One region of the Pedobacter sp. W3I1 genome, then DNA from elsewhere that is predicted to be linked to it. Evidence: riboswitches for the same ligand, from Rfam matches in the RefSeq annotation. Region 1 holds a riboswitch; each other region holds the start of a gene.
The links. A riboswitch is a leader RNA that binds a small molecule or an ion and turns the genes downstream of it on or off. The one in region 1 is predicted to bind S-adenosylmethionine.
Positions count from the first base shown of each region.

Region 2: it holds a riboswitch for S-adenosylmethionine, as region 1 does, so the genes downstream of both, metH (methionine synthase) here and QF042_RS12155 (SusC/RagA family TonB-linked outer membrane protein) in region 1, are expected to answer to the same signal.
Region 3: it holds a riboswitch for S-adenosylmethionine, as region 1 does, so the genes downstream of both, QF042_RS14500 (O-acetylhomoserine aminocarboxypropyltransferase/cysteine synthase family protein) here and QF042_RS12155 (SusC/RagA family TonB-linked outer membrane protein) in region 1, are expected to answer to the same signal.
Region 4: it holds a riboswitch for S-adenosylmethionine, as region 1 does, so the genes downstream of both, QF042_RS19780 (peroxiredoxin) here and QF042_RS12155 (SusC/RagA family TonB-linked outer membrane protein) in region 1, are expected to answer to the same signal.

Region 1 covers NZ_JAUSXN010000001.1:2,914,320-2,922,514, forward strand. The annotation lists gene QF042_RS12150 (peroxiredoxin) at 1,210-2,478, opposite strand; SAM riboswitch class I at 2,616-2,722, shown strand; gene QF042_RS12155 (SusC/RagA family TonB-linked outer membrane protein) at 3,048-6,215, shown strand; gene QF042_RS12160 (SusD/RagB family nutrient-binding outer membrane lipoprotein) at 6,227-7,663, shown strand; gene QF042_RS12165 (YtxH domain-containing protein) at 7,915-8,115, opposite strand.
Region 2 covers NZ_JAUSXN010000001.1:6,226,597-6,234,791, forward strand. The annotation lists gene metH (methionine synthase) at 1-1,988, opposite strand, end outside; SAM riboswitch class I at 2,124-2,228, opposite strand; gene QF042_RS25550 (Bax inhibitor-1/YccA family protein) at 2,345-3,100, opposite strand; gene QF042_RS25555 (hypothetical protein) at 3,139-3,705, opposite strand; gene murQ (N-acetylmuramic acid 6-phosphate etherase) at 3,830-4,633, opposite strand; gene QF042_RS25565 (S41 family peptidase) at 4,824-6,431, shown strand; gene QF042_RS25570 (short chain dehydrogenase) at 6,699-7,295, shown strand; gene QF042_RS25575 (GNAT family N-acetyltransferase) at 7,410-7,916, shown strand; gene blaB1PEDO (PEDO-3 family subclass B1 metallo-beta-lactamase) at 7,986-8,195, shown strand, end outside.
Region 3 covers NZ_JAUSXN010000001.1:3,498,705-3,506,899, forward strand. The annotation lists gene mqnE (aminofutalosine synthase MqnE) at 2-1,195, opposite strand; gene QF042_RS14485 (hypothetical protein) at 1,880-2,374, opposite strand; gene QF042_RS14490 (PLP-dependent aspartate aminotransferase family protein) at 2,498-3,613, shown strand; gene QF042_RS14495 (hypothetical protein) at 3,768-4,784, opposite strand; SAM riboswitch class I at 4,993-5,103, shown strand; gene QF042_RS14500 (O-acetylhomoserine aminocarboxypropyltransferase/cysteine synthase family protein) at 5,367-6,698, shown strand; gene metX (homoserine O-acetyltransferase) at 6,740-7,840, shown strand; gene QF042_RS14510 (homoserine dehydrogenase) at 7,986-8,195, shown strand, end outside.
Region 4 covers NZ_JAUSXN010000001.1:4,854,830-4,863,024, reverse strand. The annotation lists SAM riboswitch class I at 642-739, shown strand; gene QF042_RS19780 (peroxiredoxin) at 900-2,201, shown strand; gene QF042_RS19775 (peroxiredoxin) at 2,282-3,601, shown strand; gene QF042_RS19770 (YceI family protein) at 3,634-4,275, shown strand; gene QF042_RS19765 (cytochrome-c peroxidase) at 4,545-5,501, shown strand; gene QF042_RS19760 (TonB-dependent receptor) at 5,611-8,195, shown strand, end outside.

The DNA.
Region 1 (8,195 bases):
TTCCTAATCTTGTCCAAAAATAAATGTCATTCTGAACATAGTGAAGAATCTCTAGCTAAAGAGAGTCTGGACAAAGACTTTTCTATTGAATAAGTCTGTGTTAAAAGATTCTTCACTGCGTTCAGAATGACAACTATGGGATAGAAAAGCGCATCATGTATGCAATTACTTCCACAAAAAGATAGAAGCGGAAAGAAGGACTGTCTAAACCGAAGAGTGCTAGACTTGCTTTACAAAAAAAACGAGACTTTATACATTTGTTTTTGGAGCGCAGCGCCAGTGCATCTATTAAAGTCTGTTCCCGTGCTTCGCTGTATCCCTCCGCTGCGCTTCAGGGATGCCGCTATGCCCGGGGCTAAACACTCTTTTTCTGCAAGGAATCTGATGCACGATCTGTCATCCTGAGCCTGTCGAAGGACCTTTTTTAAATTAACCCGCTTATTCAAAATCGGTCGTCATTCCCGCGCAGGCCTATCGTGTGGACACGTCTTTTTTAAGAATTGTTTGGGCATCATGCTAGCTGGCTTTAATAAACCACAGTCTTTACCGAAGGACGCCGTCAATCCCAAGTGGCGGGAGAATCAAAAAAACAGGTGCAGAATAGAATAAATTGCACTTACAAACCTTAAACGCAGTGGTTTTGTGTTCATTAGCACTGAATTCAAGTTTAATATAAATTGAACACAAAACGAAGTGCCACTGTTTTTTTGATGAGCGTGGGCGGTGAGAAGCCACATTGCTGGATTGACAAAGCGCTTTGGGTACTTTGGCGCTCCAAAGTACCATGCCCCCGCGGCAAAGAGCGGAAAAAATCAACATTTGTCCCCAAATTATTACTTCTGAAGGAATCAGGACCAGTTAATAGTGGGAAAGATGCTGAAATAAATTCAGCATGACGATCGCCTTAGGAATATGTGCTTAGAACAAATACAGGCTGGTGTAGATGTGTTCACACGATAGGCGCAGGCGGGAATCTTAAAGCTCATTGCATTAAGATTATCTGCGATGAGCACTTCGTGGTTCCCAATCATTTACCAATGACAGATTTTAAATTGGCGTCATCTCGACCGAAGCAAATGCGGAGTGGAGAGATCTTTGGACGATGTTAAAAAATCTCTCCACTACGGTCGAGATGACGATTTTTCTATTGCTAAGACCCTGAAATAAATTCAGGGTGACGATCGTGTTAAGAACAATCGATAAGATAAATTATTTCTTCAACAATGTGTCAATCTCCGTATTAAATTCTTTCACAAATTCATCATAAAATTTGCCGGTGGCCGGGCCATTAAAACCAGTATGGATTTGTGCTACATTACCCTGTTTATCGATGATTATTGTGGTTGGGAACGATAAAAAAGAATCGAGTGCAGGCAACGATTCAGATACCACTTGTTTATCGGCAGTGCCTGCAATAACCTGGTCGTATTCAATTCCAAAACGTTCGCGGAAACGTGTCATCACCTTTTTTGCGTATTCAGGTTCGGTGGAGCGCTCGTAATGCAACGCAATAATTTCTACTCCACGTTTCTTGTTTTCTTTATACCAGGGCGCTATAAAAGTAGCTTCGTCAACACAATTTGGGCACCAGCTTCCGGTGATGGTTAAAATCACCACCTTGTTTTTGTACTTTTCATCCTTTAACGAAATCTTTTTGCCGTTGATATCAGGAAAGCTAAAATCAAGTGTTTTGTATCCTTTTTTGAGGTAGGTGAGTTTATAGGGATCGGGTAGGGCAGCATCTTTATTTTTAGTTCCCGTAAAAGGCTGACTGCCCCTTGCGCCTAAAATTTCACCCCTTAACGAGCCATCTGCCTGGAAAGTTCCTTTGTAATAGGCAGGAGAGGAGCCAATAAAGCTCGAAAGTTGGAATTCATTTCCTTCTACAACACCTTCCAGATAGCGCGAATCGCCGGTTACGCGGAGAAAAGTACCCGTAAGTTTGTTCCCCGTCTGCTTAAATAAACCGACTGTTTTTTCTTCTTTGCCATTTGGCGATGTAAAAACCACATCATAACTACCAGAATAGTCTGCTGTTGCAGGTTTATCTGTTTTAAAACGGTAATTTTTTCGTTCAGCAATAATGACCAAAGGTTTGCCTGCTTTATCTTGTTTTCTTAAAACACCCGTTAATTGGTCACCATCTATAGCAAATGCGAGTTCGTTATCAAACTGATCCAGTTTTACGAAAAGTGAATCGGATGTTTGTTTTACAAGGCCACCTTCGAAACGCTCTTCAGCATTGCGGAAATATAATTTCTGCTGACCGCTTTTTTCGCTGATCTCGAAGTTGAAAGGAATTTCTAATCCTTCCTTTACTTTAGCTATTCCACGCCAGTTGCCGAGGGCAACAAATGCTTTTTGTTTTTTCCCTTGAAGCTTTGCCGCCTGGTTATTTGCTAATGCAACATGTTCCTGAGCGTAGGTAAAAGTTATTGATATGGCCAATATGGCTGTTAAAATGGATTTTAATTTCATTGGGATGTGTATTTGTCGACTAAACTAGTAGACAAAGATATGGATGTAATTGCCAAAGAAAAAATATTTCAATAAAATTCTATAAAAACTATAGGATAAATGGAATAAGTTATACCTTTGCCCCAGTTATTTTAAAATACTTATCAAGAAAGGCGGAGGGAATGGCCCTGTGAAGCCTTAGCAACCATCTAATTTTTAGAAATGGTGCTAATTCCATCTCAGATGAATCTGGGGTAGTTAAGTCAGTTGTTTGCGTTATCCTTATCAAAAATATATGGAGCACTTCTGATTTAAGGGGTGCTTTTTTTTTGCCCTGAATGCGTTCTTGAAATTAAATATGCATTAAATAAAATCATTCAAATGAAAAAGACAGATGAGCTGAAATCCATTGAAATAAACCTTAACACATGCTTCCGAATGCGTGGAGCCTGTTAAAATTGCTCCGTTTTAACAGGCTTTTTTAGACTAACCATTCCATTATTTTTTTTTAAAACAAAACACGTTTTTGTCGTGGTGGAATTGTTTTGCCCAAATTATTATCCCTTTTAACTAATTATTAACTACACAATATGTTTAAAAATTTAAAATCAATAGCGTTTATCTTTCTGCTCTTCATGGCACAAAAGCTTTCCGCTCAAGATGTCACGGTTACCGGAACGGTAAAGTCGGCAGATGGCGAAACACTCCCAGGTGTTTCCATTTTAATAAAAGAAACCAAACAAACAACCATTTCAGATGGGAAGGGTGCTTTTTCAATTCATGCACCAGATAAAGGCACATTAGTATTTTCTTATATCGGTTTTAAGAGTCAGGAAATACAAATCAATAAAAATCCTGGCCCGATTTCGGTCATTCTTCAGTCGAGCGATAATGCGCTGGATGAAGTAGTAGTTACAGCATTGGGTATTTCGAGGCAGAAGAAATCGCTGGGTTATGCGGTTCAGGAATTAAAAGGACAGGATTTGGCTGAAGCCAAAGAATCTAATTTGGTGGATGCACTTGCCGGAAAAATTGCAGGGGTGCGTGTCACCAACAGCCAGGGGAGTATGGGTTCATCACGTGTGGTCATCAGAGGTGAAACGTCTATTGCCGGAAATAACCAGCCTTTATTTGTGGTTGATGGGATTCCGGTAGATAATTCGCAGTTAAATTCGGCTGGGGCAAGAGATTATGCCAATACCATTTCAGATATCAATCCTGAAGATATAGAATCAATGAGTGTGTTAAAAGGACCAAACGCTGCGGCACTATATGGTTCGAGGGCTGCAGCCGGCGTGATCTTGATCAAAACTAAAACAGGTAAATCGAAAAAAGGAATTGGTATCGAAATCAATTCGAATGCTGTTTTAGAAAGCCTGCTTACTTTGCCAGTTTATCAAAATGCCTTCGGGCAGGGGTCAGAAGGTCAGTTCAGTTATGTAGATGGTGCTGGTAAAGGATTAAATGATGGGGTAGATGAAAGCTGGGGACCAAAATTAGACGGAAGATTAATTCCACAGTTTTTTTCGAAAGGTGTAGCCGTTCCGTTCGTAGCACATCCAGATAACGTACGCGATTTCTTTCAAACCGGATATGCATTAAATAACGGTGTATCTATTGCAGATGCTAACGAAAAATTCGATTACCGCTTATCATACAATAACCTGAAACAAGTTGGTATTGTGCCCAATTCTGGTCAGGGAAAAAATGCTTTCGTACTAAATACCACTTTACGGATTACTCCTAAGTTAAGTATAACCGCTAACGCAAATTACAGTAAACTTGCTTCTGATAATTTGCCAGGTACAGGCGGTTCAAGATCAACCAGTACCATGTTACAGTTTACCTGGTTTGGCCGTCAGGTTGATATTAACCAGTTAAAAGACTATTTGGACGAGAATGGAAAAACGTTTAACTGGAACAATAACTATTATAGCAATCCTTATTGGGTCGCTTATGAAAATACGGTTTCGCAAAACAGAAGCAGGATTATTGGAAGCGTAGCCCTTAATTATAAAATTATTGACGGACTTAATTTTAATTTCAGATCAGGAACCGATTATTATAACGACAGGCGTAAAATCAGAATTGCTTATGGCACCAACGGAACGCCTTTTGGTTCTTATACCGAAAGTGCATTTACCGTTAACGAAAACAATACCGATGCCACGCTGAACTTTAACAAGCAGTTAAATGATGATTTTAGCCTGGAGTTATTGGGTGGTGGTAATATCCGCAGGCAATATATAGAACAGAATGATCAAAGTGCACCAAAGTTAGCCGTTGCAGGATTGTATACCCTAAAAAATTCACGCGACCCGTTAACATCTTCTAATAACTTATCGCGCTTAAAATCGTATAGTGTGTATGCGTCAGGTCAGATTGGTTTTAGAAATTATCTTTTTGCCAACATTACGGCAAGGAACGATTGGTCGTCTACTTTGCCGGCACAGAACAGATCTTATTTTTATCCTTCATTTAATGGAAGTTTCATAGCTACCGAAGCATTCGATATTAAAAGCGAAACACTTGATTATTTGAAAATACGCGGAGGTTGGTCTAAAGTAGGTAAAGATGCCGATCCTTATCGTTTGATCAATACTTATCCATTTAGTGCACCATTTAATGGAAATCCTCAGCTTAATATCAGTAGTATCGACCTTAATCCTAATCTTAAACCCGAAACCACTACATCCTCAGAACTTGGGGTTGAAGCTGTTTTCTTTAATAAAAGGTTGCGTTTAGATGTAAGTGCTTATAATACCAATAGTTACAACCAGATTTTGGCGGTTGATGTAAGCCAAAGTACAGGCTTTAGCTCTAAATTGCTTAATGCCGGGAAAATCAACAATAAAGGAATAGAAGCACAATTGGGCATTACTCCGGTAAAAAAAGCCTTTACCTGGGATGTTAATGTGAATTTTGCAGCCAACAGGAGCAAAGTAATAGAACTGGACGCTGAAAAATTATTGACTAACTATGTTGTAGCTACCAATTCTGCTCAGGTAATTGCTACGGTTGGACAACCTTATGGATCATTGTTCGGAACAGCCTTCTTAAGAGATGGTAATGGAAATATCATTGTTAATGCTACAGGAGCACCGGCTACAAATCCGACCAAACAGGTTTTAGGTAAATATACACCAGACTGGATTGGTGGAGTATACAATACTTTTAGTTATAAAGGTATAAGCCTAGGTGTGTTGGTTGATGCCAGTATTGGTGGTTCTATTTACAATGGCACCTATGCAACAGGTACTTACACAGGCGTGTTAGCTTCTACCTTGCCAGGAAGAGCTGCAGAATATGGAGGTATATCCTATTATTATCCTGACAATGATAAAAACAAAGGAACGGTGAGGGTAAATGGAGCTGCCCCTGCAGGTGTAACGGTTTATGATGATGGGATGGTTTTTGATGGCGTAACAGCTGATGGTAAACGCAATGAAAAAGTGTTGCCTGCCCAGCAATATTATAAATCGTTCCGTACCATTGATGAATCTAATATTTTCGATGCCTCTTATGTAAAACTCCGTGAAGTAAAACTGAGCTACAACTTGCCGGCAAAATGGATCCGTCCTTTAAATCTACAGGGCGTTTCCGTTTCACTTGTTGGCCGTAACCTGTGGATCATCCACCGCAATGTAGTTGATATTGATCCTGAGGTTGCCTTTAATACCGGAAACGGCCAAGGCTTAGAAAGTCTTTCTAACCCAAGTACACGCAGTTACGGTATAAATCTGAATGTTAAATTTTAAATATGTCCATCATGAAAAATAATAAACTATATATACTGGCCATTTTAACATTGGCATTTTCATCTTGTAAAAAAGAGCTTGATGAAGTAAACATCAATCCTAATGCAACAGAGATTCCACAGATCGATTATTTACTTACGGGTACCACTAAAGTTACCGCCGATGCCTATTGGGGCGTAACCAATAATATGAATTCGAGCCTGCTTTTTACACAGCAATGGGCAAAAGTACAATATACCGAAGAAGACCGTTTTATCTACTCCAGCAGTAGCTTTACGTCTTTATGGGCAACAGGTTATGCGCAGAGTATTGCGGGCTATAATAAAATCATCGAACTGGCCGATGCACAAGGCAATCCAAATTACAAAGGGGTGGCCCTGGTTTTACGCTCCTGGGTGTTTTTATTGCTTACTGATGCCTATGGCGATGTTCCATATACCCAGGCCGGACAAATCAAACAGTTTATCACACCTGTTTACGATAAGCAAAAGGATGTATATTACAGTGTTTTAAACGACTTAAAAACAGCTCAGACATTTTTAGATCCTGCCTCGGGAAAAGCTGTTGTTGGAGACATCGTATACGGTGGCAATATTGCCTCATGGAAAAAATTTGCTAATTCTTTAAGGCTTCGTATCGCCTTGCGTATTGCTGATAAGGAACCTGTTAAAGCAAAGCAGGTAATTGATGAAGTACAGGCCGAAGGAGGTAGCTATATTAGCAGCAGAGCAGATATTGCCCAGGTGATTTACAGCGATTCGCCACAGCAAAATCCGGTGGCTGCTTCATTCGAAACCAGGGAAGATTACCGCATTAGTAAAACCTTAATAGATAAATTGTTTAGCTTAAACGATTTAAGATTACAGGTTTATGCCAGTAAAACTGCTAATCCTACGCCGCAAAATTACGTTGGTATTCCAAATGGCTCAACAAACTCAGAAGCGAGCAAAATAGGATTGGCAAACTCTTCAAGACCAGGTGCTTACTTTTTAGCACCAAAAGCACCAGCAGTAATTTTTAGTTACGCCGAACTGCTTTTTGATAGGGCTGAAGCCGCTGCAAGAGGCTTTACGGCAGAAAATGCAGCTGACCTATATAAACAGGCCATCAGGGCGTCCTTTGATCAATACAGTATAGGTGGAAGTGCCGTTGAAGATTATCTAAATCAGGCTTCAGTACAATATGATGCAGGTAATTATAAAAAATCAATCGGCGAGCAAAAATGGATTGCCTTATTTGGGCAAGGCCTGGAGGCCTGGGCGGAGCGGAGAAGATTAGATTATCCGCAGTTAACTGCTTCTGTAAATACGGTGCTTAATGGGCAAATTCCGGTACGTTTTATCTATCCAGGTACCGAGCAATCATTAAACGGACAGAATTATAAAAATGCCGTCAGCAGCCAGGGAGCAGATTTATTAACCACCAAACTTTGGTTTGATGCTTTTTAATGCATTCTTAACTATCGTGATGTCAGATGTTACCATCTGACACTAAAACAAAAAGAGGCTGTATCATAAGTTGTGATTCCATTCAAACTTGTCACGTTGAGCTTGTCGAAACGCTTTGCGAGGCATTTAAACGGGTCCTTCGACAGGCTCAGGATGACAATCTATATTTATGATACAGCCTCTTTTGTTTTCTAAAATATCTAAAGAAAAAGGTACCTCTGGGATAGAGCTTCCTTATTTCTTCCAGGTATTCATCTAGCTAAGTCTTCAGCAGCATTGCTTGCCCTGGTTTTCAGATCTTCGGTATATCCTTTTGCTTTCTCTGCCCATCCTGGAGCCTTATCTAATAACTCATCAACTATCGATTGTCCGGTAATTGGATCTTTCTTGGTGATATATTTTACGCCAGCATAAACTGCGGCGCCAATAATTGCTGTTTTTAAAATTCCCATGTTCTTTTCTTTTTTTATTAGTTAAACATTTTGAGATCGTTAAAAGTTTTAGACAATTTCCAATACCGATTGTTACACAG
Region 2 (8,195 bases), 3.3 Mb from region 1:
ATTCCCTTAACTAAGGAATGAGATAATCTTTCTTCAACAGAACCTTTCCTCCACTCTTCATCTTTAACCACTTCTTTACCTTTCGATTTTACGGTATCGGCATATTCTACCAAACGCTCCGTAGCATCGTCTCTTCGGTTTAAGAGCACATCCTCTACCCTTTCTAACAATTCGGGTGGAATTTCCTGATAAACCTCTAACATCCCCGCATTTACAATTCCCATATCTAAACCGGCCTGAATGGCATGATAAAGAAATGCGGAGTGCATGGCTTCGCGAACGGTATTATTCCCCCTGAAAGAGAAAGAAATGTTAGAAACCCCACCACTCACTTTGGCATGAGGCAGGTTTTCTTTGATCCAGCGGGTAGCATTTATAAAATCGACAGCATAATTATTATGCTCTTCTAATCCGGTTGCGACGGTTAAGATGTTCGGATCGAAAATAATATCCTCTGCCGGGAAGCCAATTTCATTTACCAAAATATCATAACTCCGTTTACAGATTTCTTTTCTACGCTCGTAATTATCGGCCTGCCCCTGCTCATCAAAAGCCATTACCACCACGGCGGCACCATATTGCATAATTTTGCGGGCGCTTTCGCGGAATTTCTCTTCCCCTTCTTTTAGTGAAATGGAGTTTACAATTCCTTTTCCCTGCAAACATTTTAAACCATTTTCAATAACCGACCACTTAGATGAATCGACCATGATGGGCAATTTGGCTATATCAGGTTCAGAGGCAATGAGGTTTAAGAATTTGGTCATTGCTGCTTCCGAATCCAACATCCCTTCATCCATGTTCACATCGATGATCTGTGCACCGCCTTCAACCTGTTGTAGGGCAACGGCCAATGCAGCCTCGTAATCGCCGCTTAAGATCAATTTAGAGAATTTTGGAGATCCGGTAATATTTGTTCTTTCACCAATATTCACAAAAATGCTCTCTGGGGTGATGGTTACTGGCTCCAACCCGCTTAAACGCATATAAGGTTCTAGCACAGGGATTTTCCTAGGCTCAGCTTTCCTTGCATTTTTAGCAATACAGCCAATGTGCTCTGGCGTGGTGCCACAACAGCCACCCACAATGTTCACAAAACCAGAGGCAATAAAATCGTCAACCAAATGTGCCGTTTCATGCGGCTGCTCATCGTAAGCACCAAACTCGTTTGGTAAACCAGCATTTGGATAGGCCGAAACATAACAGCCCGCTTTTGCAGCAAGCTCCTCAATATGTGGTCGCATTTCTTTAGCACCCAAAGCACAGTTAAAACCGATGCTTAATGGTTTTGCATGCATTACAGAATTTAAGAAAGCTTCAGCAGTTTGACCTGAAAGTGTTCTGCCAGAGGCATCGGTAATGGTACCGGAAATCATGATCTCCAGTTTACGGCCTATTACCTCTTCATATTTTTTAATGGCTACAATAGCCACTTTAGCATTTAAAGTATCGAAAATGGTTTCGATTAATAATACATCCGAACCACCATCTACCAAACCGCGTACCTGCTCGTAATAAGCTGCTTCCAGCTCATCGAAATAAACAGCCCTAAAACCAGGATCGTTTACATTTGGCGACATGGAAAGGGTACGGTTGGTTGGGCCAATGGCACCAGCAACAAAACATTTACGGTCTGGATTTGCTGCCATGAACTCATTTACAGCTTCTTTTGCCACACGTGCACCTTCAAAACTCATTTCGTAAGAAAGGTCTTCCATCTGGTAATCGGCCATGGAAATGCGCTGTGTACTGAACGTATTGGTTTCGATAATATCGGCACCAGCCGCCAGATACTCCAGGTGTATCGTTTTTATAATATCCGGACGTGTGATGTTGAGCAAATCGTTATTGCCTTTTACATCACAGGGATGGTTTTTAAATCGCTCCCCCCTAAAATCTTCTTCGGTTAAGGTATATCGCTGAATCATGGTACCCATTGCACCATCAATCACCAAAATACGTTTTTCTAATTCTTCTCTTATGCTCATTCTTGTTGTTAGATATGAGAATTGAGATATGCGATATGAGAGTAGATAAGACACATTGTCTCAAATCTCAAATCTATAGTCTCAAATCTCAAAAAAAAGCTTATTTAAAAAGTTGGTACGAGAATCGTAATCCTAAACTTATCTGTTTCCGCTATTTGCAGAATAGAATTTAGCACCTTGTATGGTTACAGGTTGCTAAGACTTCGTTGGGTCTAATCCCTCCGTCTTTCTTAATAAGCATACAAAAATGCAACAAAGCAACATCAATTCCAAAAATTATCGCCTTGCTACCAAATAAAATTACAAAGGCCACGCAAAACTGCGCAGCCTTAAGAATATTGTTCTGTTTTTGAGATCTATCTTCTACTACCGAAAATACGCAATAGCGACAAAAATAAGTTGATGAAGGTGATATAAAGCGATAAGGCGCCCATGATCGCTAATTTTTTGCTTTCATTTACACCTAAAGTATTTCCATTTTCATCCAAACCTTCGCCAATTCTTTTAAGCTCTTGCACCTTGTAGGCAGTTAAGGCAGTAAAAATAGCCACTCCAATAAATCCCATAATGTACCCCAATGTAGAGCTGCCTAAAAACATATTGATAATACTGATGATCACCAAACCGATTACGCCTGCAAATAATATAGGTCCAAACTTACTCAAATCTGTATTTGTAGTGTAGCCCATTATCGCCATTACGGCAAATATCGCGGCAGCCGCTGCAAAACTAATTACAACAGATGGCAAAGAATAGGTTAACAGGATAAAGCTAAGCATTACTCCAGTTAATATAGAATAAAGCAAAAATACGCCAATTAATGCCTGATAAGACATCCGTTGCATACCAGCGCCCATCAAGAATACTAATCCTAGCGGAGCAAATATTGCAATGTAACCTAAAACAGTAAACCCACCTTTACCTGTTTGTGGGTTATAAGATAAAAGATAATCCAATACTGCTGGCGTACTGGCAATAAAATAAGCTGCAACTGTAGAAACAGCTAGTGCTACAAACATCCATAAGAAAACATTCCCAAAGAAACGTTTAGATGCAGATCTTTCCTGTACAAAAACACTGTTGTCTTGATATTGATAATTTTGTTGTTCCATTTTAAATTTTGTGTATTTAACTATATAAAAATAAATATTTAGTTTAATCTTTTTGTCAGCAATTCTTCAACTTTTTTAAAGACCTGTAGTGGTTTTAGTGTGCGCCATGGCAGATTGTCGAATGCACCGCCAAAGTTAATGTAATAATCGATGTTATTATCGCGAAACTCAGTGATTACGTGTTCCTGAAAATTTACGCCAACAATCCAGCCATCTTCTACTTCCTGAAACCACTCTTCATAATAACTATCATCAGAAGCATGGAAATTCAGCACATTTTCTCCGATCAGAATAAATTTATTAATGCCTTCATCCATCATCAGCTCTAAAATATCACGCTTTAGCAGCATAATATCATTATTAATGGCATCGTTCCACTCCCCTATAAATTCTATAACGGCATAACTGCGGTCGTAATCGGCGTACAATACCTTCATGTACAGCGTATTCGAGCCAAACTCGTCCCATTGGGGGTGCAATAAAAAGTTATAAATCTGTTTATCGAAATAAAGTTCAGAATATTCGGTATTGTAAAATGGCGAACGCTCATCTTCTGCCGAAATATAATCATCTCTCCACTGATAGTAAGGCTCAATTTCGTGCATGCTTTTTTCTTAATTATTGAAGGATTGAATTTTGAATGAGAGAATGATTAATGCTACTCTTACATGCTATCATTCACTAATTCTTTCATTCACTCCATCCCTCCTTCTCTCATTCTAACATTTCTCAGTGTCCTGCTGCAACTGCCTTACGCACGCTTCCATAACGGGTTAATAATTCAGCAGCTTCATCATAACCAATATTCAGTTCATCGGCAACCATTTGTGTACCACGATCTACCAGTTTATGATTGGTTAACTGCATATCGACCATTTTATTGCCAACTACGCGCCCCAACTGAACCATCACCGTAGTACTTAACATGTTTAACACCATTTTTTGTGCCGTACCCGATTTCATGCGGGTAGATCCGGTAATAAATTCAGGGCCAACCACCACTTCAACCGGAAAATCCGATTCAGCAGCAATAGGTCCGCCGGTATTACAAACAATGCAACCTGTTAAAATGCCATGTTTGCGTGCTGTGTTTAATCCGCCGATTACATATGGAGTGGTACCCGATGCTGCCAGGCCAACCAAACAATCTTTTTCATTAATCTCAAATTCCTGTAGATCTTTCCAGGCTTGTTCGGCATCATCTTCAGCAAATTCTACCGCTCTTCTAATGGCAGTATCTCCGCCAGCAATAATTCCTACAACCCAATCAAAAGGAACACCGTAAGTAGGCGGACATTCAGATGCATCTACTACGCCTAAACGACCACTTGTACCTGCACCTATATAAAAGAGACGACCACCTTTTTTCATTCGCTCGGCAACTGCCGATGTTAATTTTTCGATCTGAGGCAAACATTTTTCAACTGCAAACGCTACAGTTTTATCTTCGTTATTAATGCCCTGCAAAACTTCTAATACCGACATCTGATCGATGTGGTCATAGTTAGATTCTTGCTCGGTAACTCTATTCATAAATTTAATTTTGATAAAATTCGGTAAATTCTTTTTAAAAACTGCGCTAAAAACTCAAAAATATCTGTCATAAATTTCGAGTGAGGTCTTCCTTGCGTTAATTAATGTTAAATATTATAAACAAAAGACATGAAAATGCAGTTAAAAAATATATCAACTCGCTAATTTTCATAAATTTGCATTAACGCCGATGAAAAAAAATACCCGAAATAACGTACTGATTGCACTAAGCTATTCTGTAATTTTAATAGTGGGTATGTTTTTGGGTATAAAATTCATTAAAGATCAAGGCTTTGGCGTTAAAAAAAGCCCTCAGCTAGCCAACAATAGCGACGAAAAATTAAACGAAATCTTACATATCATCAATGGCAATTATGTTGATGACATCAATACCGATTCGCTTCAAAACTTACCTATAGATAGCGTTTTACACCAACTCGATCCACATAGTGTTTACTTGCCACCAACTGATGCGCAAGATATGACTGATAACCTGGAAGGAAATTTTGAAGGCGTAGGCATAGAATATTATATGCTTAACGATACCATGATGGTTACCGGTGTGGTTAAAGACGGACCGGCTTATCAGGCGGGAATTAAATTGGGCGACAAGATCCTGAGTATCGATACTGCAGTAGTAAGTGGCCGAAACCTACCGAAAGATCAACTTACCGGTCGTTTTAAAGGTAGATCCGGGACTGGTGTGAGCGTAGTGCTTTTACACCCGGGCGCTCCGCAAAGTAACCGCATTATGGTTACCCGTGGTAAAGTCAACATCAGTAGTATTGATGCTGCCTACATGATTAACAACGAAACAGGTTATGTGCGGATTAGTAAATTTGGTGCCAATACGGATAACGATTTCTCTGCTGCAGTCAACAACCTGAAGGCAAGGGGTATGAAAAAACTTATTCTTGATTTGCGCGATAATGGAGGTGGTTATTTTACCGCAGCTACGGGTTTAGCTGATCAGTTTTTGGCAGAGAACAAACTTATTGTATATACACAGGGCAAGCATGAGCCGCGTACCGATTATTTTTCCACAGGTACCGGCGCTTTTCAAAATGGCAAACTGGCTATCCTGATTAATGAAAATACGGCTTCTGCCAGCGAAATTGTAGCTGGAGCCATCCAGGATTTAGGGCGTGGGATTATTGTTGGCCGCCGTTCTTTTGGAAAAGGTTTGGTACAAGAGCAATTTGCTTTTGGCGACGGCTCTGCATTGAACTTAACCATCGCAAGATATTATACACCATCGGGACGTAGCATTCAAAAATCATATAAGAAAGGTTACAATGCCTACAAACATGAATTAGATGAACGCTTGATGGATGGGGAGCTTACAGGAGACCGTACCTCTTTTCAAGATTCTATTGAGAAAACTGAAGGTGTAAATATTCAACCGAACAAAAAAGTTAAACCGATTGGCGGTATACAACCAGACGTATTCGTGAAATTAGATACCAGTGGCTACAATAAGTTTTACAGTAATTTAGTGAGCAAAAAAGTACTTTCTGATTATGTATTTAATGTACTTACTAATAAGTATAGCGCCAGTTTTGTAGAACAGAATATCAATATCTTTACTATAAATGATAATGACTTTAAAGACTTCATCGGGTATCTTCAACGCAAAAATGTGGCGATAGATCGTTTCCAATTGTACAATTCTAAAACTGTGATCTTAAACGATTTAAAAGCTTTGCTTTGTCGCTATTATCTGGGTGATGTGGGCTACTATAAAGCGGCAAATCAAAACGATAATGCGGTAAGACAGGCGCTACTAAACCTTCAGTAGCCATATTTTATACTTTCCTGACTATAAATCGATAACTAAATTTCCCTACACCATCTGTAACGATCTGTAAAAAACGGCAACTGGCGGCAGAACAGGGAAATTCGCACATCATCTGCATGCCAAACGTAATGCAATGACATATCGATCTTTTGATTACCGACCTTAAAGCTGAAATGGTGTTGCAGGATTGACGCTGTACAAACATTTCAATAAGCCCAGGTGTTTAATAACGGTACTAAATGAGTATTTACACCTAAACAGCTTCAGATGAAAATAATAATTGTAGGCGCAACGGGCACACTGGGTAAAAAAGTAGCCGAAGCTTTCGCCCAAAAACACGAGATCATTCGTGTAGGAAATACCAAAGGAGATTTTCAGGTAGATATTACCAATGAAGCATCGATTAAAGCCTTGTTCGAACAGATTGGTGCTTTCGATGCCCTGATTAGTACCAGTGGGAAAGGCCCTTTTACGCCTGTAAGTCAAATGACTGGTGAAGTGTTTAAGAGTGGGCTGCTGGATAAGTTAATGGGTCAGGTTAACCTGGTGCTTATCGGTCAGCACTATATTAACAAAGGTGGTTCATTTACCCTAACTTCGGGCATATTGGCCGAACATCCGGTTGCAGCCGGTGCAGCATTGAGCGCAATAAATGGAGCACTAAACTCTTTTGTTTTGGCAGCTGCTCCGGAACTCAAAAATGAGGTTCGTATAAACGCCATCAGTCCTAACGTGGTTGAAGATTCGCCTGCCTATTTCGATTCGTTTCCCGGAGAAATTCCCGTTACCATGGAGAAAGTAGTTAAAGCTTACGAGAAAAGTGTGTTGGGCATTGTAACAGGCCAGGTAATAAAAGTTTATTAATTAGGTCCGGCATTTGAAGAAATCCGGGACCTCGTTTTTTAACAAAAGCTTATTCTATAATTTTGGTTATTCAAAATCCAAAGCTTTATATTGGTCTATCTAACAACCTCAAGCATGATCGAAACTGAACGCCTCATTTTAAGACCATTAACACATGATCAACTTTTAAAATACATTAAAGATGATCATTCACTTGAACAGGAGTTTGGCCTTTTGCCAACAAAGAAAAACATTTCGCCTTCGCTGCACGATGCACTTGAACAAACCATTTTGCCTAATGTCTTTGATAAGGATAAAGATTATCTGTACCATACTTTATGGACAATCATATCTAAACCCGATCATAGAATGGTAGGCGATATCTGTTTTGTTGGCGAGCCTGATCCGAATGGCGAAATTGAAATAGGTTATGGTACCTATGAGGAATTTAGAGGCCGGGGTTTTATGACCGAAGCTGTTGGCCGGTTAATAGAATGGGCCAGGGAACAGCCAAAAGTGAAATCGGTTTTTGCCGCTACTGCAAAAGATAATGTGGCCTCTTATTCTATTTTAGAGAAAAACAACTTTATTCATGTTGGGGAAGTTGATGATATGTTAAGCTGGAAAATTGAATTGAAATAATTTAAATCAATTGTGTTCGTTTGCATTGAAAGCAATCCTCTATTTTAAAATCAATCCTTAAACTTATCTATGCGTTATCTTTTTTCCTTTTTATTTTCTTTATCCGCTTTTATCGCTCTCGCGCAAAATCCAAAGTTAAAAATCAAACATTTATCAGGCGATCTGTATGTTTATACCACCTACAATACCTACAAAGGTGCCGTAACAGATGCAAATGCAGTTTACCTGGTTACCAATAAAGGTGTAGTCGTAATCGATGCGCCCTGGGATGCCACGCAA
Region 3 (8,195 bases), 580 kb from region 1:
ATTAATTCACTACCGGTAACTTATAATATTGCGGTTTCTTTTCTTCTTCAAAAACTACGTTCTCAAAATCAGTAACCACATTATATAAAGTATCGCGCTCTATTGCTTTTCTTCCTACCTGTTTAATCAAATTCACCAGTTCTTTAGTGCTCATTGCAGGCGTTTGCTCTTCAGCCCCAGCCATAGAATATATTTTGGTGGTATCATCTAAAGTACCGTCAATATCGTCAACACCATAATTTAATGATAACTGAGCTGTTTCGCGACTGATCATTGCCCAATAAGCCTTAATGTGGTCGAAGTTATCCATATAAATACGGGCAATGGCATAATTTCTTAAGTCTTCAATTACTGAAGTTTCAGGCACATTACTCATCTGGTTATGCTGATTTCTGAATTTTAGCGGAATAAAAGTCTGAAAACCACCGGTACGATCCTGTAAATCACGTAATTTTTCCATGTGATCTACCCGGTGCCAATATTTTTCGATGTGTCCGTAAAGCATTGTCGCATTACTGCGCATACCTAGTTTATGCCATTCTTCATGTATATCTAACCATTGCTGGCCTGTACATTTATCTTTAGCAATCTGTTCTCTGATTTCAGGGTGAAAAATCTCTGCCCCTCCGCCTGGTATCGATTCTAATCCAGCTTCTTTCATCAAACGCATACCTGTTGCATAATCAATTTTAGCCTTCTTAAAAATATAATGATACTCAACCGGCGTTAATGCTTTCACGTGCAAATCAGGGCGATGCTGTTTAATTGCGGTAAATAAAGCAGAATAAAAGGCAACATCATATTGAGGAAGTACTCCACCCACAATATGCACCTCAGTTACAGGCTCACCATCATATTTTTTAACGATATCGAGCATTTGCTCCATAGTTAAGGCCCAGCCTTCTTCCTTTTGTTTGATTAAACGGGAGTACGAGCAAAATTTGCAGTCGTAAACACAAAGATTGGTTGGTTCTAAATGGAAATTCCGGTTGAAATAAGTTTTATCACCGTGTTTTTGTTCCCGGATAAAATTTGCGAGAACACCAAGGTAACCTAATTCAGCATGTTCATACAGATAAACACCTTCATCAAAGGTAATACGCTCTCCGAGAAGAACTTTGTGTGCTATGTTTTGTAATTCAGTTGATAAATTGGTATCAGCTAATATTTTTTCAACTTGCTCAGTTGTATTCATTCCTGATTTATTTTGAACAAAAATACAATAATGAGCCGATTTGAAAATCATTTTCTTGTAACAAACCGCGATTTTTGAATGTTGTTCTTGATTATTAACCACAGATGAACACTGATAAACACAGATGTTGATTGCTTTTTTATCTAAGCTTAGCTGTAGGTGTTAATATTAGTCACGGAAACACGGAAGTCACGGAAAAAACAAACGCCAAACCTCCGCGTAAATCCGTGTTTCCGTGGCAATCCTTCGACTAAGCTATCAATGACAGATTCCAAGAGAGAGGTTCGTCATCTCGACCGAAGCAACGCGGAGTGGAGAGATCTATGAGCCAAATTAAATTGGAAGATAGATTTCTCGGCTGCGTTGCACTCCGCTCGAAATGACGACACTTTGAGGAGATTTATTTCTCTTAATTCTTCTGTTATTCATATTGATTTTATTTAATAAATTATCCCTCAGAGTGACATATCAAGAAAAAACCACAACGAAAATCGTCATCTCGACTGGAACGCAGTGGAATGGAGAGATCTATCTTTGTAGGTTTCTCGACTTCGTTGCACTTCGCTCGAAATGACGACACTTTAGAGAAAACTATCAATTAAATAAATCAGCAACGGTTACAAAAAAAAGCACCTCTTTTCAGAAGTGCTTTATATGTTTTTCACAGGTTGATATTTTTATCTATTATCTTGCTGCAGGTACAAACGTTAAAACGATGTTTGCAGTTTTGCCACCAAATTCGATCGGCGATTTCAAGATCATTTGTGTGCTGGAAAGATCAGTTAATACTAAACGGTAACCTTCTGTTACGTTTTTAGCTTTATCGCCTTCAAATATTTTCTTAAACTGGAACGTTTGATCTTTAGGGGCTGCCGACCAGAAAATAGTCTGCATTACCGAACCACAAGTACTCGATGCAGGCAAGGTATAAGAACCATTACCACTATTAGTTAAATTCCATGTACTTCCCTGGAAACATTTATAAGATTTCTCTCCAAACAATCCTTGAACAGCGCCATCAGGCAATCCTTCTAAAGCTACATTGCTCACTACCCATTCGCGAACAACTGTACCTCTGCTACCTGTTACACCTGCAGTTACTCTTTTTGCAGTATTACAACTTTGTAACATTACTAAAGTAGAACATGCTATTGCGATAGCTATAAATAATCTTTTCATTTTTGTTTAATTTAAATTTCGTCAAAGTTGTTACATAAATCTTGCCAAAACCATTACGAACCTTAAATTAGCGCCAAATTATTAAATTGCATCCCGATATTATTTCGATAAACATCAAATTTTATGAAACCAGAAACCCTTGCTATTCACGCTTCTAATCTTGTAAAAAGCACTACAGGCGATGTCACTCCTCCTATTAATTTATCAACCACTTTTTTTCGCGATGAAGACGGGGGTTATCCCGGAGGGCATATGTATAGCAGGGTAAGCAATCCAAACCGGTCTGCTTTAGAAAACACTGTAGCCAAATTAGAATATGGCGAAGATGCAGCAGCTTTTTCTTCTGGAAATACCTGTGGAATGGTTTTATTTCAGGCGTTGAAACCCGGCAGCCACATTATTGCACCGGATGATATGTACTGGGGAATTAAAAAACAGTTGCTTACTATTTTTAACGATAGTTTGGAATTTGATTTTATTGACCAAACTGATTTAAACCTGATACAATCGAGCATTAAGCCCAATACCAAACTGATCTGGATTGAAACCCCATCCAACCCGTTATTAAAGGTTACAGATATCGAAGAGATTGCCAAAATAGCTAAAGCTAAAAACATCACCTTGGTCTGCGACAGCACCTTTGCTTCTCCTGTTTTACAAAATCCGGTTTTATTAGGCGCTGATATTGTAATGCATAGCAGTACTAAATACCTGGGCGGTCATAGCGATGTGCTGGGCGGAATTTTAATAACAGCCAAAAAAGATGAGCTGTGGGAGAAAATCAAAAATATCCAGCAAACCGGTGGTGCGGTTCCTTCCCCTTTCGATTGTTTCCTATTAACCAGAAGCATTAAAACCCTGGCCTATCGCATGAAAGGCCATTGCGAAAATGGAAAAATTATAGCGGGTTATTTAAACAAACATCCGAATGTTGAAGCCGTTTTTTACCCAGGGTTAGAAAGTCACCCACAGCATGACATTGCAAAAAAACAAATGAAAGATTATGGCGGGATGATGTCGTTCCTGGTTAAAGGTGATGTTGAGGCTGCCCATAAAGTGGTCAATAAAGTTCAGTTATTTGCTCAGGCCACCAGTTTAGGCGGCGTAGAGAGTTTGATTGAGCACCGTTATTCAGTTGAAGGCCCTGATAGTAAAACGCCTAAAAATTTACTCCGTATCTCTGTAGGTTTAGAGCATGTAGATGATATTATTGCTGATTTAGCACAGGCGTTGGGTTAAAATATAAAACCTACAAGGTCTTAGAGACCTTATAGGTTTTATACAAGAAATTCAGAAAAGAATGATCGTCATTCCCACGCAGGTGGGAATCTTAAAGCGTTATTGCATTAGGATTCCCAATCAAGTTGGGAATGACGACAACCAATTTAAAATCTTATTTAGGATTACAGATCGTAGTCAACTTAGCTGAATAATTTGCTTCCAGCGGCTCATTCGTTTGCGCTAAACGTTGTGATCCTGTATTGGCTGGGCAGGCAATATCACCGGCAGCATCATAAATCAGTTTAGTTCCATTAGCTAATAATTCTTTTGGTACATATACCTGTACTTTGGTAATGGAATAACCTGAAGGAAAATAACGCACATAATAACCATCAGGGTGTTTGGTCCAGATACCGCTCGGTACATCGCTTCTTGGAGGAGCCATACCTGCTATAATAGCATATTTTTCCATGTCGGCATAAGTGTAATTTCCAGAAGCTACCAGCTGGCGGATATTATTTTCTGCCTCAAAAACGGCCCTTACACCTGCAGGCAATTGGTCTTTAGCTTTTTCCATTATATCGAAAGGTAAAACTCCTAAAGCACCACCTTCTAATTGCGTAAGTTGTTTTGGCGTTAATAATTTTACTGCAGTAAGTTTAACCTGTCCGTTAAAATCGGCAAATTTTGTTCTGGCAATAATGGTCCATAACAACACCTGAATATCGTGTTGTTCTACATCCGAATGTTTTTCTGCGCTTTTCAGTATAGAAACCACGATTTCTTCTTTCGGTCCCAAAACGGGTGCAAACATATAACCGTCACCTTTTGATGGAGCAAAAGTTCCGGCTTTTAAGCAGTAGCTTTTATTGGTCATTTCGTACAAACCTTCGCAAAGCAAAAAACCACCCTCTGGATTTTTAGGCAATAAATATAATGGCTGGGCTTTTAAATTTAAAGAATTAATAAAATCTGGCAGCTTTTCGCCTTCTCTATTTACATCTTCAAAGCTGGTGGTAATGGCAGCGGGCTGTTTTAAAAATTTATCTACGCCTAAAGCTTTAGCACCCTGAGCGGTGCCAACTTTTAATAATTTGTCTTTTAAACCTCCAAATTGCGCGTTTGCATTGCTTAAACACACTATAGTTAATAGCAGGCTTAAACAGAGAACTTTTGTATTTTTCATCATGATTAAATTTAGATAGGAAAACAAACTTAGAATTTTAAGCGTAAATTTTATATTAAAAGTTAAGTTTGTTATGCCATCATAAAAATACTCCATTCATTTTCAACTAGTTAATGTAAATTCGAAATTTTATTTTGTGGATTAAAATTAAATTCAGACATTTGAAATATTATTTGGTAGAAAGCTAAATAAAAGTCAATCTTCACAGGTTGATTTATAAAGAAGTGGCGAGAGACTGGCTCGATGACCCACTGGCAACCCTCAGAAAGAGAAGGTGCCAATTCCTGACCGGATAACATGGTGTTATTTGGAGATATAAATTAGAACTGATGAAAACATTAAATCTTCAATCGCTAAGCGAACCCAGTGCAAACCTTAAAAAGGTAGAAAGAGCTTCTATTTCTTTTATTTGTTGCGATATGCGTGCGATTACTTGTATGTGCTGTTGCATACAGTAATTTAAAAATCTTCCTTTTTTGTTTCTTTTCAAATTGGAAGGTCCCGGGAAATCGGGATACGCCCTGTTAGGTTTAAGATTCTCTTAATCTCTGCTATCTCATCACATCAACTAAAAAAATAGAAATCATGTCAACATCATATAAATTTGAAACTTTACAATTACACGCTGGCCAGGAAATAGATCCAACAACAGGTTCAAGGGCTGTTCCTATTTACCAAACCACTTCTTATGGTTTTAAAAATGCAGAACACGGTGCCAATTTATTTGCGCTAAAAGAATTTGGGAATATCTATACCAGGATTATGAATCCTACAAATGATGTTTTCGAAAAACGTATTGCCGCTTTAGAAGGTGGTGTAGCTGCTTTGGCAGTGGCATCAGGGCAAGCAGCTCAATTTATAGCGTTAAACAATATATTAGAAGCTGGCGACAGCATCGTTTCTTCCTCTCACATTTACGGCGGAACGTATAACCAGTTTAAAGTAGCTTTTAAACGTTTGGGGATACACGTAGATTTCGCAAATCCTGATGTACCTGAAGAATTTGAAAATAAAATTACCGATAAAACAAAAGCAATCTTTTTAGAAACCATTGGCAACCCGGCGTTTAGTGTACCTGATTTCGAAAAAATTGCCGCAATTGCAAAAAAATATGATCTACCTTTAATAGTCGACAATACTTTTGGTGCGGGAGGTTATTTATTTAAGCCATTAGAACATGGTGCCAACATAGTTGTCGAGTCTGCAACAAAGTGGATCGGCGGTCATGGAACAAGCATTGGTGGGGTTATTGTTGATGGTGGAAACTACAATTGGGGCAATGGTAAATTCCCTCAATTCTCTGAGCCATCAGAAGGTTACCATGGTTTGGTTTTCAGCGATGTTTTCGGCATCGGTGGACCATTCGGGAATATCCAGTTTATTATCCGTGCCCGTGTGGAGGGATTAAGAGATTTGGGACCTGCCCTATCGCCTTTCAATTCATTCCTTTTATTGCAAGGATTAGAAACTTTATCACTCCGCGTTCAACGCCATGTAGATAATGCATTAGAATTAGCAACCTGGTTAGAAAACCACCCTTTAGTTAAGGAGGTACATTATCCTGGCCTTGCTAGCAGTAAATACAATAATCTGGCTAAAAAATATCTAAGCAACGGTTTTGGTGCTGTATTATCATTCGAATTAGAAGGAAGCAAAGAAAATGCTTCGCAGGTGATTGATAGTTTAAAACTGGTGTCGCACCTGGCTAACGTTGGCGATGCAAAAACGCTGATTATTCAGCCTTCAGCCACCACACATCAGCAATTAAGCGAAACAGAACAATTAGCCGCAGGGGTAAAACCAAATGCATTAAGGGTTTCGGTAGGCATTGAGCATATTGATGATATTAAAGCCGATTTCGAACAAGCATTTGCGACAATTAATGCTACAGTTCCAACAGAGCATTTACAAGCCTAAACCCCTTTAGGGGCTTTTTAAAACCACAACATCATTACAAAATGCATAACAGTAAAAACGATAGCACTTCAAAGTCGCCTTCAGGGGATTTAGGAGCAACATATCATTATAATAAACAGTTCAAACTAGAGAGCGGAAAAAAAATCCGCAATCTGCAAATTGCTTATCAAACTTATGGCAAATTAAATGCAAATAAAGATAATGTGATTTGGGTTTGCCATGCACTAACCGCCAATGCTGATGTTTTTGAATGGTGGGAAGGTTTATTTGGAGAAAATGCTTTGTTCAATCCAGAAGAACATTATATCGTTTGTGCCAATGTTTTGGGTTCGCATTATGGCAGCACAAACCCGTTGAGCACCAATCCGGTAACTGGCTTACCTTATTACCTTTCGTTTCCACAATTTACCATCCGCGATTTAGTATCGGCACACCAGTTATTAGCTTCGCATTTAGGGATTGATTATATTAAATTATTAATAGGTGGTTCTTTAGGCGGGCAACAAGCTGTTGAGTGGAGTATTTCGGAACCGAATAAAATTGAAAACCTGATTTTAATTGCTACCAATGCGGCGCATTCTCCCTGGGGAATTGCTTTTAACGAAAGTCAGCGTTTGGCCATTACTACCGATAGAACTTTTTATGCTAACCAACCAAACGGTGGCAGTAAAGGTTTAAAAACAGCCCGTAGCATTGCACTTTTAAGTTATAGAACCTACAGCGCTTATGGCAGTACACAGGTTGAAAGTGTAAACGATAAGACAGATAATTTCAGATCGTCTTCTTACCAGAATTATCAGGGAGAGAAACTGATTAATCGCTTTAATGCTTATAGTTATTATTATTTAACCAAAGCAATGGACAGCCATAACGTGGGCCGCAACCGTAAAAGTATTGCCGATGCACTAAAATTAATTACGGCGAATACCTTGGTAATTGGAATAGAAAACGATGTATTGTTTCCGCTGTCAGAGCAAAAATATCTGGCCGATCATATTCCGGGAGCAGAATTTAGCGCCTTGCATTCGGATTATGGACATGATGGATTTTTGATCGAAACTGATGCCTTGACTAACGTAATCGGAAATTTCATTAAAGAAAGCCGTAACAAAAAAATCATCCAATTACAGCATACCGCTTAGAAAGGTAGAAGGTTAGGGTTTAGGGTTTAGGGTGAAAAATAAAGAGAACAGCTAATATCTGTACCATCAAATCAACAAAAAATAATATAAAATAAATATAGTTAATCAGTGTAATCTGTTTATCTGTGTAATCAAGTCTAAAATAATGAGTAAGAATTTAAAAATCGGTTTATTTGGTTTCGGCGTTGTAGGACAAGGTTTATTGGATATCATCCAAAGCCAGAACTTAAACCTGGAGATCATTAAAATTGCGATAAAAGACCCAAGAAAGAAACGTACCCTTAATAAAGATCTTTTTACTACTGATCGCAACGAAATACTGAACAATACAGAGATCAATACGATTGTAGAATTA
Region 4 (8,195 bases), 1.9 Mb from region 1:
TGTTTTTACTGTATCGTCATTTCGAGCGGAGTGCAATGCCGTCGAGAAATCTAATGGAATAGATTTTTCTCCCGAAAGTTCGGGACTGCGCTTCATTCGATAGCTATCAGATCGAATGAGGCTTGAATTATGGATTGTCAATGATAGTCAGCGAAGCCCCCTTTCAATGCGTCCACTACACCATGCGCGCTGCTCAAAGCGCTTTGCTTAATGAGAAATTTGTCTTATTGAAAAATTATATTTCTGTAAATCAGTATGTTATGAATAAAGTCTATAAAATCTATAGGAATACTTGTGTAAAGTAAACAAAGTTTATACTTTTACAAAAAAATATAATAGTTCACTAGCAAATTTACGTTCGATATGAAACTCCGCAGACAACCTCAGCCATATTTTCTGATCAATTATTCAGATCAGTACAACTGCTGTTGCCGCTAATATAAACTAAGATACGGATCACCTGTTAAGGTTTTCATTCAGATATTCTTATAAAAATCCTGGTACCCCGGGGCCTTTTGATAGAATATTATGGTGGTCATGTATTTAAGTCAATAAGTTGCCGGGGTATCAGGAACGGCCTAACTAATCACCACCACTAGTTTAGGTTATTACTCTAATTAATTCACCACCATTAATTAGTTGATTTATAAAGAAGAAGGGAGAGTCAGTACTCGTTGAACTTCTAGCAACTTTCCATAGGAAAAAGTGCTCAAACTGATCTAGCAATAGATTATAAATTAACCAATAACATTAAACACATCGTTTCCTGTTAGGGATTTCATTAAGCAGAAACAACTGTATAAACAGCTTGTATCTATGCTGCCTGAATTTTTCTATGGAAAAATGTGCCTTGTTATTAAAAACTCTAAAACGATAGTGTTTAACTAATAATGATGATTATGAAAACGACAATTACCTCAAAAATTGCATGCCTAACCACCTCAGTACTGTTACTGGGCGGCATTGCATCAGCCAAGGTGGCAAAACCATTTCCTAAAGAAGGGATTTGGAGGGGCGAGTTTAGTGTAAGCGAATCAAAAGTGCCCTTTAACTTCGAATTAAAAGGTAAAAATCCTCAAACAGCCATTTTGACTTTAATTAATGGCTCCAGACGTGATGATTTTCATGTAGAACGACGTGGCGATGACTCCATTTATGTAAAAATGAATACCTATGATGCTGCTTTGGTGGCGAAAATTGAAACTGATGGGACTTTATCGGGCGAATACCGCAGTCTGGTACCTGGCTTTAGAGGCAATTCGCTGCCATTTGTAGCCGAACATGGTAAAAATTACCGCTTTGTCGAACCCGGTAAAGACGTGGCTCCGAAGCACAATATCTCTGGTAAATGGGAAATAAAAACTTATACCAAAGAAGCTGTACCTGCTTCGATCGCATTATTAAAACAGAACGGGAACAAGCTTACAGGCGTAATCATGACTGTTGTTGGTGATACCCGAGAATTGGAAGGCACCGTACAGGGCGATGAATTTGAATTATCTGGTTTTACCGGACCAAGTCCTTTTATTGTAAAAGGGAAAATAAACGATGATAACAGCATTACCGGAGAACAAGGATTTGGGATTTATAAAAACCTGAAATTTGACGGGCAACGCAACGAAAACGCCGAACTTCCTGATCCTTATAAACTTACTTTTCTTAAAGAAGGCTATAAAAAACTCGATTTTACTTTTCCAGATCTTGCCGGAAAAAATGTTTCCTTAAGTGATGATAAATATAAAGGTAAGGTCGTAATTATCGAGACAATTGGTACCTGGTGTCCAAATTGTACCGATCAAACTGTTTTTCTTTCTCCATGGTTTAAAAAGAACCAAAAACGTGGTGTAGAAGCCATTGCAATTGGTTTTGAACAAAAAGATGATCTTGAATATGCGAAATACACTTTGGGCAAATTGAAAGAAAAATATGGTATCACTTACGATATCCTTTTCGGAGGCATTGCCGATAAAAAAGTAGTGGCCGAAAAACTGCCAGCGCTAAATAAATTCATTGCTTTTCCAACAACCATCATTGTCGATAGAAAAGGAAATGTAAGAGAAATTTACACCGGTTATACCGGCACTGTAACTGGAAAATACTTTAACGACTATGAAACCAAATTCAATAAAGTATTAGATGAACTGATTGCTGAACCGGTACCCGAAAAACTGGCTTCGGTAGAAACACAAAAAAGTAAGTAACCTAAACCAACCAAACCAAAAAAATGTGAGGCTGCATCATATTGCAGCCCATATTTAACCTACACTCAAAACTTTACATGATGAAAACTAACTTTGCTAAAATGCAGGTGCTGGCACTGGCATCCCTCATTTCTACTACAGCCTTTGCTGTAAACAAGGTGCATGAAGAACCAAAAGTGGCCAAAAAATTTATAAAAGAAGGAATTTGGCGCGGTGTTTTTAAAGTTGCTGAAACAGAAGTCCCTTTTAATTTCGAACTAAAGGGAAAAGATGCAGAGCATGCCACATTTACACTGCTAAATGGTACACGGAGAGACGATTTCCATATCAAATATTTAGGACAGGATTCACTGTTTATCAAAATGAATACTTACGATGCAGCTTTGGTAGCCAAAATTGAAAGCGATGGACGGATCTCAGGCGAATATAGAAGCTTAGTACCAGGCTTGCAGGGCAATGCTTTGCCTTTTACTGCAGAGCAAGGTAAATCTTACCGCTTTGTTGAGCCCGGAAAAGATGTTGCGCCTACCGCAAATTTGACGGGAAAATGGGAGTTTAAAGGTTTTTCTAAAGAAGCCGTTCCAAACAAAGTTGCCATATTAAAGCAAGAAGGCAATAAGTTAACAGGTGTAATTATGCAGGTAACTGGCGATAGCCGTGAGTTGGAAGGTACCGTACAGGGAAATCAGTTTGTACTTTCTGGTTTTAGTGGTCCAAGTCCCAAAATTTATAAGGGTACGATTAACGAAGATGGTACACTTTCTGGCGAAATTAGCCAGGGCATTTACGATAACTTAAAGTTTACAGGCGTAAAAGATAATCAGGCGGAATTGCCAGATCCTTATACACTCACACATTTAAAAGAAGGCGTTAAAAAACTTGCTTTTACTTTCCCTGATCTGAATGGAAAGTCTGTTTCGTTAACGGATGATAAATATAAAGGTAAGGTTGTAATTGTGGAGTTGGTAGGTACCTGGTGCCCGAACTGTACCGATCAAACCGTATTCCTTTCGCCATGGTTCAATAAAAATGCCAAAAGAGGCGTAGAAGCCATCGCCATTGGTTTCGAACAGAAAGATGACCTTGAATATGGAAAATATACGCTGGGTAAACTACGCGATAAATACAACATTAAATACGATATCCTGTTTGGCGGACTGGCTGATAAAAGATTGGTTGCTGATAAACTTCCGGCTTTAAATAAATTTATCGCTTATCCAACCACCATTATTATTGATAGAAAAGGCGAAGTACGCGAAATATATACCGGTTACACCGGAACCGTTACAGGTAAATATTACGATGATTACGAGAAAAAATTCAATAAAGTTCTGGATGAATTAATCGCAGAACCAGTACCATCTGCTGCTTATTTTGAGGCACAGGCAAATGGAAAATAGCTAAACCACCTAAACTAAACACCATAAATAATATGTTACAGTATAAAACGATCGCAATTATTGCTACTACACTTGTAGCCTCATCTTTTACAGCTTTAAACGGGCCAAAACCTAAACTAAAGGTAGCTACGGAAACTCTTGTAAGGAAACTGGTAAACTATAAAGTTAGCCCTGAACAGAGTAAGTTAACCTGGGTGGCCAAAAAGGTAACCGGAGAACATTCGGGAACCATCAACGTTAGTTCCGGGTCTTTAGCCTTAGACAATAAAGTACTAAAAGGCGGCAGTTTCGAGCTCGATACCAAAACCATTGCGGTTACCGATCTTACTGATAAAGAAACCAATGCTAAACTGTTGGGTCATTTGAAAAGTGACGATTTTTTTGCGGTAGAAAAGTTTGGTAAAGCTAATTTTAACATTACATCGGTGCAAAGTACCGGTGCAGGAACTTATGATGTGAAGGGAAAGCTCACCATTAAAGGCATTACTAACGAAATCAGTTTTCCTGCAACAGTTAAGCAAGAAGGCAATAAAGTAATTGCAAATGCAAAAATTACGGTCGATAGAACCAAGTACGATATCAAATTCAGGTCTAAAAGCTTTTTTGAAAACCTGGGCGATAAAACCATCTATGATGATTTCGAGCTGAATGTACAGCTGGTAGCCAATAATTAAAATCTCTCTTGTTAGGTTAGTTGAGATGGGAGAGTCTGGTATTCTCCCTTTCGCTAGCTAAACAGGTAGGTCCGTCATCCCCAACTTGATTGGGAACCACGAAGTGCTCATCGAAGATAATCTTAATGCTTAAGCTTAACCAAAGGCTTTAAGATTCTCGCCTGCGCGGGAATGACGACCGATTAATGAAGACTACAATATTTCAATTAAGGGATGTCAGTCTGAGCGTAGTCGAAGACCCGTTAAATAATTCCGAACCGAATACACTAATGAAAAGAAGCAAAATAATAATTTCCCTGTCCTTAGTTTTAGTGGTGTTTTTAATGGCCGGATTTGGTGCAGACGATCCCACTGTAATTAACAGTAAGGAACGTTTAGGCGAAAAGCTGTTTTTTGATCCGATTCTTTCTAAAGATAAAAGCATTAGCTGTGCTTCGTGCCATAAACCGGAATTTGCTTTTGCAGATACATCAGCGGTGAGCTTAGGTGTAGGGGGAACCAAAGGAACGCGTAATTCGCCATCGGTAACCAATCTTTCGGGCAGACCAAGCCTCTTTTGGGATGGCAGAGCCGCTTCCTTGGAGGATCAAGCCCTGCAGCCCATTATTAATCCTGTAGAAATGAACCTGCCTATTGCCGATGCCATTGATCGCTTGCAAAAAGACAAGGATTATGCAGCACTATTCCAGAAGATTTTTAATTCGCCACCTACACAAAAGTATTTGCTACTGGCCATTGCCTCTTTCGAAAGAACATTAGAAACCGCAAACAGCCCTTACGATCGGTATATTAATGGAGATGACAAAGCCATCTCCGAAAATGCAAAGCGCGGCAGGATGTTGTTTATCGGAAAGGCCAACTGTAACAATTGCCATTCGGGTGAAGATTTTACTGCCGACCGTTTTAAAGGAATCGGGTTATTTAATGAATTAGAACTGAAAGACCAGGGTAGATTTGAGGTCACGCATAACCCAGAGCATAAAGGGCATTTTAAAATCCCTGGTTTAAGAAATGTTGGGATTACTGCACCATATATGCACAACGGGATGTTTAAAACCCTAAAAGAAGTGATCCAATATTACAATAATCCAGATGTGGTAATCAAAAATGGGAAAAACAGGGATCTTTCTTTAAATAAACCATTAGGCTTGAGCGAAAATGAAATAAACGATATAGAGGCTTTTTTACTTTCGCTTACCGATGATCGGTTTCAAAAACAAAAATGATAAAATAGGCAGAGTTCGATCAAAAATCTTTAAAACTTAATTTTTAACACATTTTTCCACTAAAAATGAGGTGGATGGCCATTGGTATGTCTATTCCAAAATAAACAACATGAAGAAAAAACTACTTTTAATATTATTATTGAGCGTACTTACCTACGCGCAAATATCTGCCCAACAAAGAGTTATTACCGGGGTAGTTGTTTCTGCTGAAGATAAATCTCCTTTGCCGGGTGTATCGGTAAAGATCAAAGGGCTTGATGGTTCTACGGTTACCGATAAAGATGGTGCATTTAAAATTTCTACTAAAAACGGGCGATTTATCGAGGTTTCTTATATCGGTTATAAAACTGCTACTATCGAAATTGGATCAGCTACCAAGTTAAACGTTTCGCTCGAACAGGCCGACAATACCTTAAGCGAATTACAGATTGTTGGCTCGCGGAATGCCAACCGCACTAAACTTAATTCACCCGTTCCGGTGGATGTAATTGATTTAAAAACTTTACAGCAAAACTCTCCGCAAGCTAGCGTAACACAGCTGCTGCAATATGTATCACCTTCCTTTCATTCGTCTGTTTCTGGTGGTGGCGATGCGGCATCAGCAACTTCTACCGTTCAATTAAAAGGTTTGGGCGTAGATCAGGTATTGGTTTTGGTAAATGGTAAAAGAAGACATAAAAGCTCGAACATTAGTTGGGGTGGTTTGGGCAATGGTGCTACCGGATACGATCTGAATGCCATTCCTGTAGGTGCGATAGACCGTATTGAGATTTTAAGGGATGGTGCTGCAGCGCAGTATGGATCGGATGCCATTGCGGGGGTAATCAATGTGGTATTAAAAAGCAATGCGGATGAAATAACCGCAAGTACCATCGAAAGTATCCGCCGAAGAGGCGATGGATTAACCACCAGAACAAATGCGAATATTGGCCTTAGATTGGGCACAAAGGGATTTCTTAATGTTACTGGCGAATATGCTACACAGGCGGTATCACTTCCTTCCGGAAATTATTCTGATGGCATTTACATCGGTCCGGCTTATGGTGGAGGAGCCAATACAAGGGGCTTCGATCAGATTTATACCAAAGAAATTGATGACGCCATTATTGCCAGCCGTGGTATCGATCGGCATTTTTTTGATCAGCGTGGCTCTACCAATAAATCGAAAGATGGTTTATTGGCATTTAATGCTGCTATTCCGTTGAAAGATGGTTTTGAAGTGTATTCATTTGGTGGCATCAGTCACCGCAATTCGCAGTTTACGGCTGTGTACCGTTTGCCAGGATGGACAGAACGGAATAATACTTTCGTTTACCCTGATGGATTTTTGCCAGCCATGGATAACATCATCACCGATCAGTCTTTTGCGGTAGGGGTAAAGGGAAAGGTGAGTGGCTGGAATTTTGATGTTTCTAATGTGTATGGACGTAATGCTTTCGATAATATTATCAGCAATACGCTGAATGCCAGTTTAGGTCAAAAAACACCGCGGACTTTTAATGCGGGCAGTTACAATGCTTCGCAAAACAGCGGAAGTTTAGATTTTTCCAGGAAATTTGATAAAGTACTTAAAGGATTGAATGTTGCTTTTGGTGGGCAGTATCGTGTAGAAACCTATCAGATTATTGCAGGTGAAGAAGGTTCTTATTCAAAAGCTGATCTGAGCACTATTTACTCTATTGGTTACACCACTGGGGGAATTCCGTATTTTGTAGCTGCGGGAAGTACACCTTTAAACGGACTTTCTCCTGGTTCCCAGATTCATGCAGGTTTCAGGCCTTCGAACGAAGTAAATGTTAAACGTTCTATTTCTGCTGCTTATGCAGACCTCGAATTGAATGTAACTGATAAATGGCTTTTATCAGGTGCGGTAAGGGTAGAGAATTATTCTGATTTTGGTAGCGTAACTACTTATAAAGCGGCAACCCGTTACGGTTTTGCAAAATGGCTGGCGGTTCGAGGCGGCTTTAATACAGGTTTTAGAGCGCCCGATCTAGCCCAGTTTTACTATACTGAAACCTCTACCACTTTTCAGAATGGTGTCGCAATAGATCAGGTTACGGCAAACAATGTAAACCCGGCTACAAAAGCCCTCGGAATCCCATCACTTCAACCCGAAAAATCGAAAGGTTATTCTGCCGGAATCACTTCTCAACCGATCCAAAATGTAGAAATCACCATTGACGGTTATCAGGTAGATATTAATGATCGGGTAGGTAATACCGGACGTTTTTCTGCAACAGATAGCAATCTGCCGGCAGATGTAAGGGCATTATTTGTACAAACCGGTACCGTACAGGCCAAGTTTTTTTATAACTCTTTTAGTACCAGAACCAGAGGGATCGAATTTACCGGAAGTTACCGCTTCTTGCTTCCAAACGGAGGAAATGTAGCCTTTCTGGCTGGTGCAAATCTGCAAAAAACTACCCTAACAAAAGTAAATACGCCCAAAGGATTAGAAGCTTATCGTTATATCATTTTTGACGAAAGTGAAGAGGTACGGGTAACCCGGAGCATTCCAAAAACCAAAGTTACCCTTCAAGGAACCTACAACATCAACAAGTTTAACTTTTTATTGCGTAGCGTATATTTTGGATCAGTATCGGCAGTGAGCCAGTTGAATGCAAACTTTCCTAAACCTGACTATTATTATCAGACCTACAGCCCAATCTGGATTACCGATATCTCAGCAGG